One region of the Lysinibacillus sp. Ag94 genome, then DNA from elsewhere that is predicted to be linked to it. Evidence: riboswitches for the same ligand, from Rfam matches in the RefSeq annotation. Region 1 holds a riboswitch; each other region holds the start of a gene.
The links. Region 1 has a riboswitch for thiamine pyrophosphate ahead of tenI (thiazole tautomerase TenI). Riboswitches for the same ligand answer to the same signal wherever they lie in the genome.
Positions count from the first base shown of each region.

Region 2: it holds a riboswitch for thiamine pyrophosphate, as region 1 does, so the genes downstream of both, thiT (energy-coupled thiamine transporter ThiT) here and tenI (thiazole tautomerase TenI) in region 1, are expected to answer to the same signal.
Region 3: it holds a riboswitch for thiamine pyrophosphate, as region 1 does, so the genes downstream of both, MY533_RS11325 (ABC transporter substrate-binding protein) here and tenI (thiazole tautomerase TenI) in region 1, are expected to answer to the same signal.

Region 1 is NZ_CP096780.1:2,020,406-2,023,691, reverse strand. Features, by position in the region: gene MY533_RS09210 (TetR/AcrR family transcriptional regulator) at 1-334, opposite strand, end outside; TPP riboswitch at 1,299-1,406, shown strand; gene tenI (thiazole tautomerase TenI) at 1,406-2,125, shown strand; gene thiO (glycine oxidase ThiO) at 2,126-3,256, shown strand; gene thiS (sulfur carrier protein ThiS) at 3,274-3,286, shown strand, end outside.
Region 2 is NZ_CP096780.1:4,016,850-4,020,135, reverse strand. Features, by position in the region: gene MY533_RS18980 (SbcC/MukB-like Walker B domain-containing protein) at 1-1,160, shown strand, start outside; gene MY533_RS18975 (magnetosome magnetite crystal formation protein family) at 1,374-1,709, opposite strand; TPP riboswitch at 1,832-1,940, shown strand; gene thiT (energy-coupled thiamine transporter ThiT) at 2,069-2,629, shown strand; gene MY533_RS18965 (hypothetical protein) at 2,869-3,286, shown strand, end outside.
Region 3 is NZ_CP096780.1:2,452,903-2,456,188, forward strand. Features, by position in the region: gene MY533_RS11315 (ABC transporter permease) at 1-651, opposite strand, end outside; gene MY533_RS11320 (thiamine-binding protein) at 651-941, opposite strand; gene MY533_RS11325 (ABC transporter substrate-binding protein) at 943-1,938, opposite strand; TPP riboswitch at 2,090-2,199, opposite strand; gene parC (DNA topoisomerase IV subunit A) at 2,610-3,286, opposite strand, start outside.

The sequences.
Region 1 (3,286 bases):
ATTCCGCCTTTGCAAAGACCAATGTTTGGTCAATTGCCTCAATATAAATTTGCTGTTCTTCAATCCAGCTTTTTAATTGTGGCCAAAGTAGGCCTTCATCAGATGGCACAAAATATTGAATGTCTTTCTGGTCATCATATTTTAAAACTTCGATAAAAACATGATTAATATTATTGAAATAGCTATACAATGCACCTCTGGATATTCCAGCTTTGTCCATAATATCTTGCATAGTTGTGTGAACAAAACCTTTCTCGATAAACACCTTCTTAGCCGCTTCTATCAGTTCTTTCTCTCGTTCTTTTTTATATTCTTCACTAACTTTTGGAGCCATAAGCCACCTCCTTAATGAGTGACAAAATGCACCTAAAAAACTATACACTATTGTCGTTTATATGTCAGATTATACCGACACTAGTGTATAGTTTCAACCTTTTATATTCATAACATGGGCGATGTCTTAAAAAATTCATATTCTACTATATACGAATGTGATGAGTCAGCATTTAAGAAAGCAATCCGACTAAGTATTTCACAAGTAGAGGAAAAGAAAATAGAACTTGGTATTCAACAATTAGCAGCTTGTATAATCGAAATGTATAAGAAAACTAAAGATTATCCAATATCATTTAAGCCTTATCTTAAAAGAGCGGATAGAATAGACTGACACTCTTATTATTTAGAGAAATATCCCGTAGATGTTAGATATAATAACTACTACGGGGTGTTTATACTACTTTCAATTAAGTTCGTGGCAACCATGACTTTTTCCATCTGAATGAAAATGAATTAGAAATATTAATATTTGGGACTGCTAGAAATCTATATAGTTGCCAAGTATTCGTTATATCTTTTATTAATTCTCTCCGAACAGATAAACCTATTTCAGCTAATCTGTATAATTTCAAAGCATTTTAAACAATCCTGTTTTTTATTTTGCTCAATTAAGAATTCTAACAGTAGAAACATATACTGTTCATTGAATTCATCTAGCTCTAGCAACTTTTGTAAGCAATTATATTTCAAAAGAGAATTAACAAAATTTGTACTTACAACATACTCTTCAAGCGCATGCAATACTCTTTGCTTTAAGCGGAGTCTTATTTGAATAGCCCATGAATATTCTTCCCCCATAGCAATTTAGTTATTGCTGAATTGACGTCTCATATTGATTCTCCCATTCTGTAAATTCATTTTTCCCCCAGCCAAATAAATGGAACCCCTAGTAATCTATTCATAATGATTGACATCTTCATGAATAGTGCTAATATTGGAAATAAATTAAATAAAATAAATAACTTATCCGCTAGGGGTGCCTTTGTAAAGGCTGAGATTGAAGTGTAACTTCGGGACTCTATGAACCTGACCTGGTTAATGCCAGCGTAGGGAAGTGGTATACGGAAATTTGTCCTTTTCATCTCCAGCCACTTTCTTTACCAAAAAGAAAGTGGCTTTTTTGCATCCTACATTTGAAAGGCGGGTAAGTCTTAAAGAGGTGACCCCCATTACTCTATTATCAAAAGCGATTCATCTCATTTCTAATGGAAAAATGCCAATGGAACAACTAAGTGAAATTTTAGCAGACATCCATCCATATGCCGACGCTATCCATTTGCGTGAAAAACAAATGACGGCAAAAGAATTATATGAAGCAGTCAACCTGCTTTCCCGAGTTGGCGTTCCGTTATCCAAAATAATCATTAATGACCGGGTAGACGTTGCCGTTATTACAGGTGTGGAAGGAGTCCAACTAGCCTATCATAGTTTGAATGCATCTATGATTAAAGCCAACTTTCCTCAATTGACGGTTGGCTGTTCCATTCACTCGGTCGAAGAAGGAAAAAAGGTTCAACGCTTGGGAGCCGACTATGTGATATATGGTCATATTTTTTCTACCCAATCAAAGCCAGGATTGGAACCAAGGGGTTTAGAGGAATTAAAAAAGCTTACTGGTTCACTAGATATTCCTGTTATTGCAATCGGCGGTATTGCTCCTGAAAATACTAAACAGGTAATAAACAGCGGGGCCGACGGTATTGCTGTGATGTCAGGCGTTTTAAACGCCGATGATCCTCTATCTGCAATAAAAAGCTATCAAAAAGAAGTTAAAATGGAGATGTGTTGAGTGAAAAATACATTTGATGTTGCCATTATCGGGGGAGGAATTAATGGCTCTTCCATTGCCTATCAACTTTCTAAACTAGGAAAAAAAGTCGTCATTCTTGAAAAAGGAACTTTGGCCAATGAAGCCTCCAGTGCAGCAGCAGGTATGCTGGCAGCACAGGCGGAAATGGAACACGACGGTCCATTTTTCCAGTTGGCATTAAAAAGCCAGGCGATGTTCCCCTCCATCACTAACGAATTACTGACATATACGGGGATCGATATCGAATTTGTGAATAAAGGCATGTTAAAAATTGCAGAAACGGAAGAATTAGCTACAGCGTTAAAAAGTCAGGTATTGTTCCAGCAGAACTGGGATTCCGGCATCCAATGGCTCGATGCAACACAAGTAAGAGAAATGGAACCTGCATTAGCACCAACTGTTGCCGGTGCTATGTTCCTTCCAAATGACGGCCATGTGCAGCCTGCAAAATTATCACTTGCCTTCGCAAAAGCTGCAGAGCATTTTGGTACAGAAATCCGCGAAAATACAGAGGTTCTTTCTTTTATCTATGAAAACGGCGTTGTCAAAGGAGTATACACATCAGCGGGAGCCTTCTATTGTGAACAGGTCGTTGTCGCTACCGGCGCCTGGGCTGCCGATTTAATGAAAAATACGGGAATCAACTTGACCGTTTATCCTGTGAAAGGAGAATGTTTTTCTGTAAAGCCGAATAAGCCGATCGTTCACAGGTCGATTTTTTCAGATAAACGCTGTTATTTTGTTCCTAAGCGAAATGGCGAAATTTACATTGGGGCCACAGTCGTGGAAAATACGTTTGATAAACAAGTAACGGCTGGAGGAATTGCTACCTTGATTGAGCAAGCCGTGAAGCTGATTCCCCAGCTGAAAGATGCCCCGTGGGAACGGGTGTGGGCAGGAATTAGGCCGCAGACAGCTGATGGGATTCCCTATATTGGCGAGCATCCTACTATTAGGGGGCTATTTGTAGCTGCCGGACACTATCGAAACGGAATTCTATTAAGCCCGCTTACTGGCAAACTCACAGCCCAGTTGCTTACAGGTCAAGTGGAAGATGAACAGTTTCTTTCTGCGTTTCGCATTGATCGATCTCAAATATCAGTTAGTTAGGAGGACAAATCTTGGAAGTGATACTAAATG
Region 2 (3,286 bases), 2.0 Mb from region 1:
ATTTAATTGAGAAGACGAAGGAATTGATGAAACAACAAGCAGTCGTGGAAGAGCAGCAAAAGCATATTCCAGAAAATCTTACGACGCTACAAGCATTGCAACAGGCCATCGCTCATATAGGATCACAAAAGCTTGCATTACAAACTGCGTGGAATAATAGCCAGCAAAATTTGCAATCTGCCAAGGAAGCCGCACATAATGCTAGAATGACCGCAGAAATAGCGAAACAGGCTTTTCAGGAATTAAAGCTGAAAATGGATGAAAAACGCGAGCAATTTTCAGTGAGTATGAAGGAAGCAGGGTTTGAAAGCTATGATGAATTTGCTGCTGGGAAGCGGAGCGCGTTGCAAATAGAAGCTTTACGGAAATCTTGCCATGAATATGCACTACAAATCCACACATTACAAGTACAAATTACTGAGGGGGAGAAGCATCTTAAAGGGCAAGAGAAGCAAGATTTAACGACCATGGAAGAAAAGTTAGAGATGCTTCGTGTCACATATGAGGAAGCTTTTAAAGTATTGCAACAAATGGAAGGATTTGCAAAGGCTTGTGCAAACTTTATCAAAAAGGTTGAGGAGACCGAACAGGAGATTCATTTACTTGAGAAAGAAGCGGGGCGAGTAAAGGAGCTCTATGCAATGTTAAATGGACAGAATGTGAAAAAGCTGTCTTTTGAGCGTTATATTCAAATCAATTATTTAGATAAAATTACAGAGGCGGCAAATGTTCGACTTTATCATTTATCCAACGGTCAATTTGAGCTACGACGTTCAGATCGTTTAGAAAAGCATGCCAAGCAAAGTGGGCTGGGACTCGATGTGTATGATGCTTATACAGATCAATTACGAGATGTCAAAACATTATCAGGGGGAGAAAAGTTTAATGCGTCTTTAAGTCTTGCCCTTGGGATGGCAGATGTCATTCAAAGCTTTCAAGGTAATATCCGTATTGAAACGATGTTTATTGATGAGGGCTTCGGTTCTCTCGATGAAGAAGCATTAAATAAGGCGATTGATACGCTTATTGACTTACAAGATTCCGGACGTATGATTGGCGTCATTTCTCACGTTGCGGAGTTAAAAGCTACAATGCCTGCTGTGTTGCATGTTGAAAAAGCAATGAACGGTCATAGTCAAACATATTTTGAAGTAAAATAACAAAGAGGCGTATCTCCGTTTGTTGGAAATACGCCTTGTTGTTATTTTTTTTTAGTTACGTTAGGATTTGTTCCTTTTTTTGCAGCGATTACTTTTTTGACAATGGGGATGACGATAGGTGCTAATTTTACAGCGGTTTTAACAACTTTAGATACTTTCACAAAATAACAGCTCCTTAAGTACTATGTGTTCAAGGAGAGGTTAAGATGAAACTTATCGGACCACCCGAACAGCTTGAATAATATTCCAAATAACGACTCCTAATGAAACGAGAATATAAATTGCGAATGAAACAAACCAAATGATAAGAAAATTATTACTATCTGAATTTAGATCAAAATTAGTGTTGAATGATAAAGTTGAGAAAATAAAGACTGCAAAGAAAATTATACCGAATGCGACTGGGATTAAATGTGATATTAGTGCTCGAATAGAGTGCCTCTTTACGTCGCTATCTTTTGTCACAAAGTAAACGACTAATGGCACAATAAAGGGTGCAAATAAAATACTGAGATAACTAAAGGCAGATAATATTTTTTGGTTCTCCATAGTAGTACCTCCTTTTTTAATATTTACGCATGAAAAACGTTAAAGTTTCAAAAAAAATGTGGAAGAGGTTGTAATCATAACAGTGTTTGCGTACAATGAGGTTGTTCAATCAAATTAAGATGTACGACCACAAGGGGAGCTGATGATGTCAGCTGAGACTGGGCACGTAATGCCTTGACTCTTCGAACCTGTAAGTTAACACTTGCGTAGGGATTGTGGATAGAAACCGACACTTTTACGATGTGAGGCTCTGTCCTGGCATCGTTTTTTATCTTTTTAATGTCGGATAGGGACATATTTGCCAACTGATTTCTATTCCTGCTCTTGTATCCTACATCGGAACAAAGGAGAGAATATTTATGGACAATAAAAAACTGTTAATGCTTGTGGAGATTGCAATATTCGCAGCGATTGGCCTTGTGCTCGATCAGGTTTCCTTTAAAGTATGGGCACAAGGCGGCTCTGTTAGTCTAGTGATGGTACCAATAATTTTAATAGCATTCCGCTGGGGCCTTATTCCAGGCATGACAACCGGTTTACTCATTGGTGTAATGCAAACAATGTTTGGTGCTACAATTGTGCATTGGCTACAAGGAATACTTGATTATGGTGTTGCCTTTACAGTAGTTGGCTTAGCGGCCGTTGTACGTCGACCGGTGCTTGAGGCTGCAAAAAATTTAAACAAAAAGAAAATGGCGCTTTATATTATTTCAGGAACTGTATTAGCAGGTTTTTTACGCTATGCAGCACATACCATTGGTGGCGCTGTATTTTTCGCAGAGTATGCAGGCGATCAAAATGCGTGGATTTATTCAATCATCTATAATGGAACATATATGCTACCAGCAACAATTTTAACAGCAATTGCCGGTGTTCTGCTATTTACGGCAGCACCTCAATTAATGCAACGAAAATCATAATGATTAAGCCCTTCACATGAGTGAAGGGTTTTTGTTTTGGCTGTTTTCGAAAAGATTGTTGCTATTCAACGAACGGGCAGGTTAGTTCAATAGTGTTGGTTAACTTGTGTTCAACTACAATAAGAAATTCATATTAAAACATCGGAATTGTGGTTAATTTAAGAACTATTGGAATATAAACCTATTTTGTGTAAACTTAAACATAAGAGGTGAATTCATAAAATGGAGGAATGTAAATAATGCAACCCATACTTTTATTTCGATCTGTCGGAGGATTCGCAAGTGTTATATCTGGTTTATTCTTAGGAATCGGACATTTGATTAACCTATTAGGGGAAGCAGATAATGGAACTGTTTTTGGGCAAAGCTTAGTTTTATTTGGTCACTTAGGTCTTAGCTTTGCTTTTATAGGATTATTTGAAGCGCAGGGTAAAAAAAATGGGCTGTTGGGTAATCTAGGAATGTTGTTGGGTCTGATTGGTACTACTTGTGTAACAGCAGTTGTATTTGTAGAAATAGCAGGTGTTTCTGGGGTGAATGTAAAGCCTATTTTTGATGAAGGCGTTTCAGGCATTATATATTCAGTTGGACCATTGTTTTTCGTTTTAGGTATGATTCTATTTGGAATTTCAGTGATGAAAGAAGGCATTCTTCCTC
Region 3 (3,286 bases), 430 kb from region 1:
GCGATCCGTTCGAAATGAAGATTGCGCCAATGTCATATAGACGCCAATCCCCATTTTCGCACCTAACCATTCTGCAATGACAGCTCCCATCACACTATACGTCGCTGCAATCTTAATGCCTGAAAAAATCGACGGGTACGCATATGGCCATTCTAGCTTCCAAAAGGTTTGTGATTTCGTTGCCCCAATCATTTCAAAATAATGCTTCAGCTCAGGTGAAGTTTGACGGAAGCCATCCATTGCGGAAATAACAATGGGGAAAAAGCACACAAGACAAATAATAATGAGCTTTGGCAATAAACCAAAGCCAAACCAAATGATTAAGAGTGGTGCTAGAACGAGCACTGGGACATTTTGTGACATAATAAGAATAGGATAAAATAGCTCCCGCACAAGCGTAAAACGATGTAATAGCACAGCAACCGTTAGCCCACACATTATTCCAATGGCAAGGCCTAGAAGTGCCAATTGAACAGTCGCTATAGCATGTGGCACAAACGTCTCATACGATTGAAAGCCTTCTTTCAAAATGGCACTTGGTGTGGGCAATAGCCAATGTGGCACATCTGCAAAACGGACAATAAGTTCCCATATGAATAAGAGGAAGGCGATAAAAATTATCGTCCTTCCTTGTTTGAAAGCCTGCCTCATTACTTGTATTTCTCCGTTAGTGTATTCATTGTAATACCGGATGGCTGATATAAAATTTTCACTTGCGTAATGACATTAATAGCGCCAAGCTCGATCATCTTGTCATTCATTTTTTCAATGATTTGTAGTAAAGTCGTTAGCTCACCTTCCATTGTCGTTTCTAATGGATGAACTTCATATTTCACCCCTGATGCGTCGATAACCGCAATCGCTGCATCGACAAACGGGATCACATCCTCATATTTTTCAGTTTTCGGGATAATTTGTACACTTATTAATGAGTTTGCCATGTTACTTTGTCTCCTTTTTCGGTAAAAAGTCGTTTGTAAATGCTTGTTTTGCGTTAAATTCGCCCTCTAAAACTTTATTGTCCGCCATCCATTTCGCGTAATTTTCCCAGACAGCTAGCTTTTGCTCGCCCCATTGTGCTGCGTCGTCTTGATACTTATCTGCTAGCCATTCCTGACTTTTATGCACAAGGTTCTTATCTAAATCAGGTACCGCTTCTAGTAAAATATCAGCCGCCTCACTAGGGTGATTTATTGCATAGTCATAGCCCTTTGCTGCAGCAGCGACAAATGCTTTTACCGTCTCAGGATCATCCTTAATCATTTTTTCATTTGTAGCAAGTACAGGTGTGTAGTAATCTAACTGATCACTATAATCTGTTAAATATAGCATGTTGAGTTTTTCGCCACGCAGTTCTGCTTCAATACCTGTCCATGCATAATAAATCCACGCAAAATCAATATCTTTTTTCATCATTGTGAAGAAATCTATATCGCCTGCATTGACAATATCTAATTTATTAATATCTGCATTTTTTGTTTGCATTAGTGATTGCAGTACTGCCTTTTCAAGTGGTGCCCCCCAGCCACCGTAAGTTTTACCTTCAAAATCCTTCGGTGACGTAATGCCTTTTGATGCAATGGATGCGAAGCCAGAAGTATTATGTTGAATAATCGCCGCGATCGATACTAAAGGTACATCTTGCACACGTGCCTGTGTAATCCCTTCCTGATAACTTACGCCAAACTGAGCCTTGCCAGACGCCACAAGCTGATCTGCTCCCGCCTCGCCGGGTAATATTATATCTACATCTAAACCCTGTTCCTTAAAGAAGCCAAGTTTTTCCGCTACATATAAACCGGTATGATTTGTGTTCGGTGTCCAATCTAGAACAACCGATACTTTTGTTAATCCTTTAGCATCCTTTTTAGCCTCTTTTTCGCTACAGCCCACTAATGTGAAAAGTGCAGCCATTAGGACCAATAACCATTTTTTCATGCTTAATCCTCCAAGTAAGTAGTGTGAAATGTTCATGAATGAATGTCTTTACCAGAAGAAAGCGTTCACGGTCTGTGTATACAACAAAAATCTGAAAACAAAAAACGCCTAGGATTCCTCCCAGACGTTTTACTATCAATATCAAAAATTTTCTTTTTGAATAGATGTTCCCTACGCTGGTACGAGCCAAATCAGGTTCAAAGGGTCAGTGTCTATCGGACACAATCTCAGCTGGCAACACCAGCCCCCCTACATTCTTTCCCATATGAACTTTTCGTGATTATTATACCCATATCTATCCGGAAATGACAAGGCTCTATTTGCGTAAAAGCGCTGCTAATATAATTTTATAAAGCTCTATGCCTTCCTTCAATTCCTTTTGTTGAATAACGCCATGTTCTTTTCTTTGTAAAAATCACCTTTGGGAGAGCTTTTATATTGACGATGGAAACAAATTACATAAAATTTCTTACTAATGATGAAAAATAGCAAAGAAAAAGATCTAGCATTCTAAACGTCGCAATTAAATGAGCATCGACCAAACCAGATTTCAACCGACTTTTCTATTATATAAAGCGCATCATACAATGCTCCATATATATCCGAGCTCAATGGTTTCAATTAGGTAAAAAAAGCCCAGCTCTCACAAGGAACTGGGCTAGAAAACTAATTTATTTCTCTTCTTTTTTGATCGTGAAGACATGTGAAATGGCACCGTCAGTAGCAATGTCTACTTTAAAGGAACCGTTGGAGTGGCGATCTGCTCGAGTTAATGCTTGTACGTCAAGAATCTCTTGCACACCCTTTTCCGTCTCGATTGTTAGCTGTTCCTCATCTGCAACCTTTACTACAGCCACGATACGATGTGGGTTCGCCTTTAATTCTGTTAACACTTTTAAGCCGCGTTTTGCACGACTCGTCATCTCTACCTCGGCAACATTCATTTTTTTCACCGCACCGCGATGTGTCACAATCGCAACATATGCAGTAGCATTTGGCGGTAAAACATTGATGCCAACTAAGGCTTCGCCGTCTTTCAGCGTAATCCCTTTCACACCGCCTGTTTTAACACCCGTTACTGGCAATTCCTCTATTGGGAAACGAATTGCATAGGCAGTATCTGTCGTTAACATTAATTCTGCTTCGTCTGTCACGATGTCTGCAAAAATCATTTCATCGCCTGACTTAACATTCATCGTTTTGATCGGCTTCGAATAACGTGTAACAGCATAATCAGCTAAAGGTGAGCGTTTAATTTGTCCATCCTTCGTAGCTGTTAAAATATACGTATTTGCCTGTTCGAAAGTCTCAAAACCGTATACAGCAATAATAGATTCATCTTCCCCAG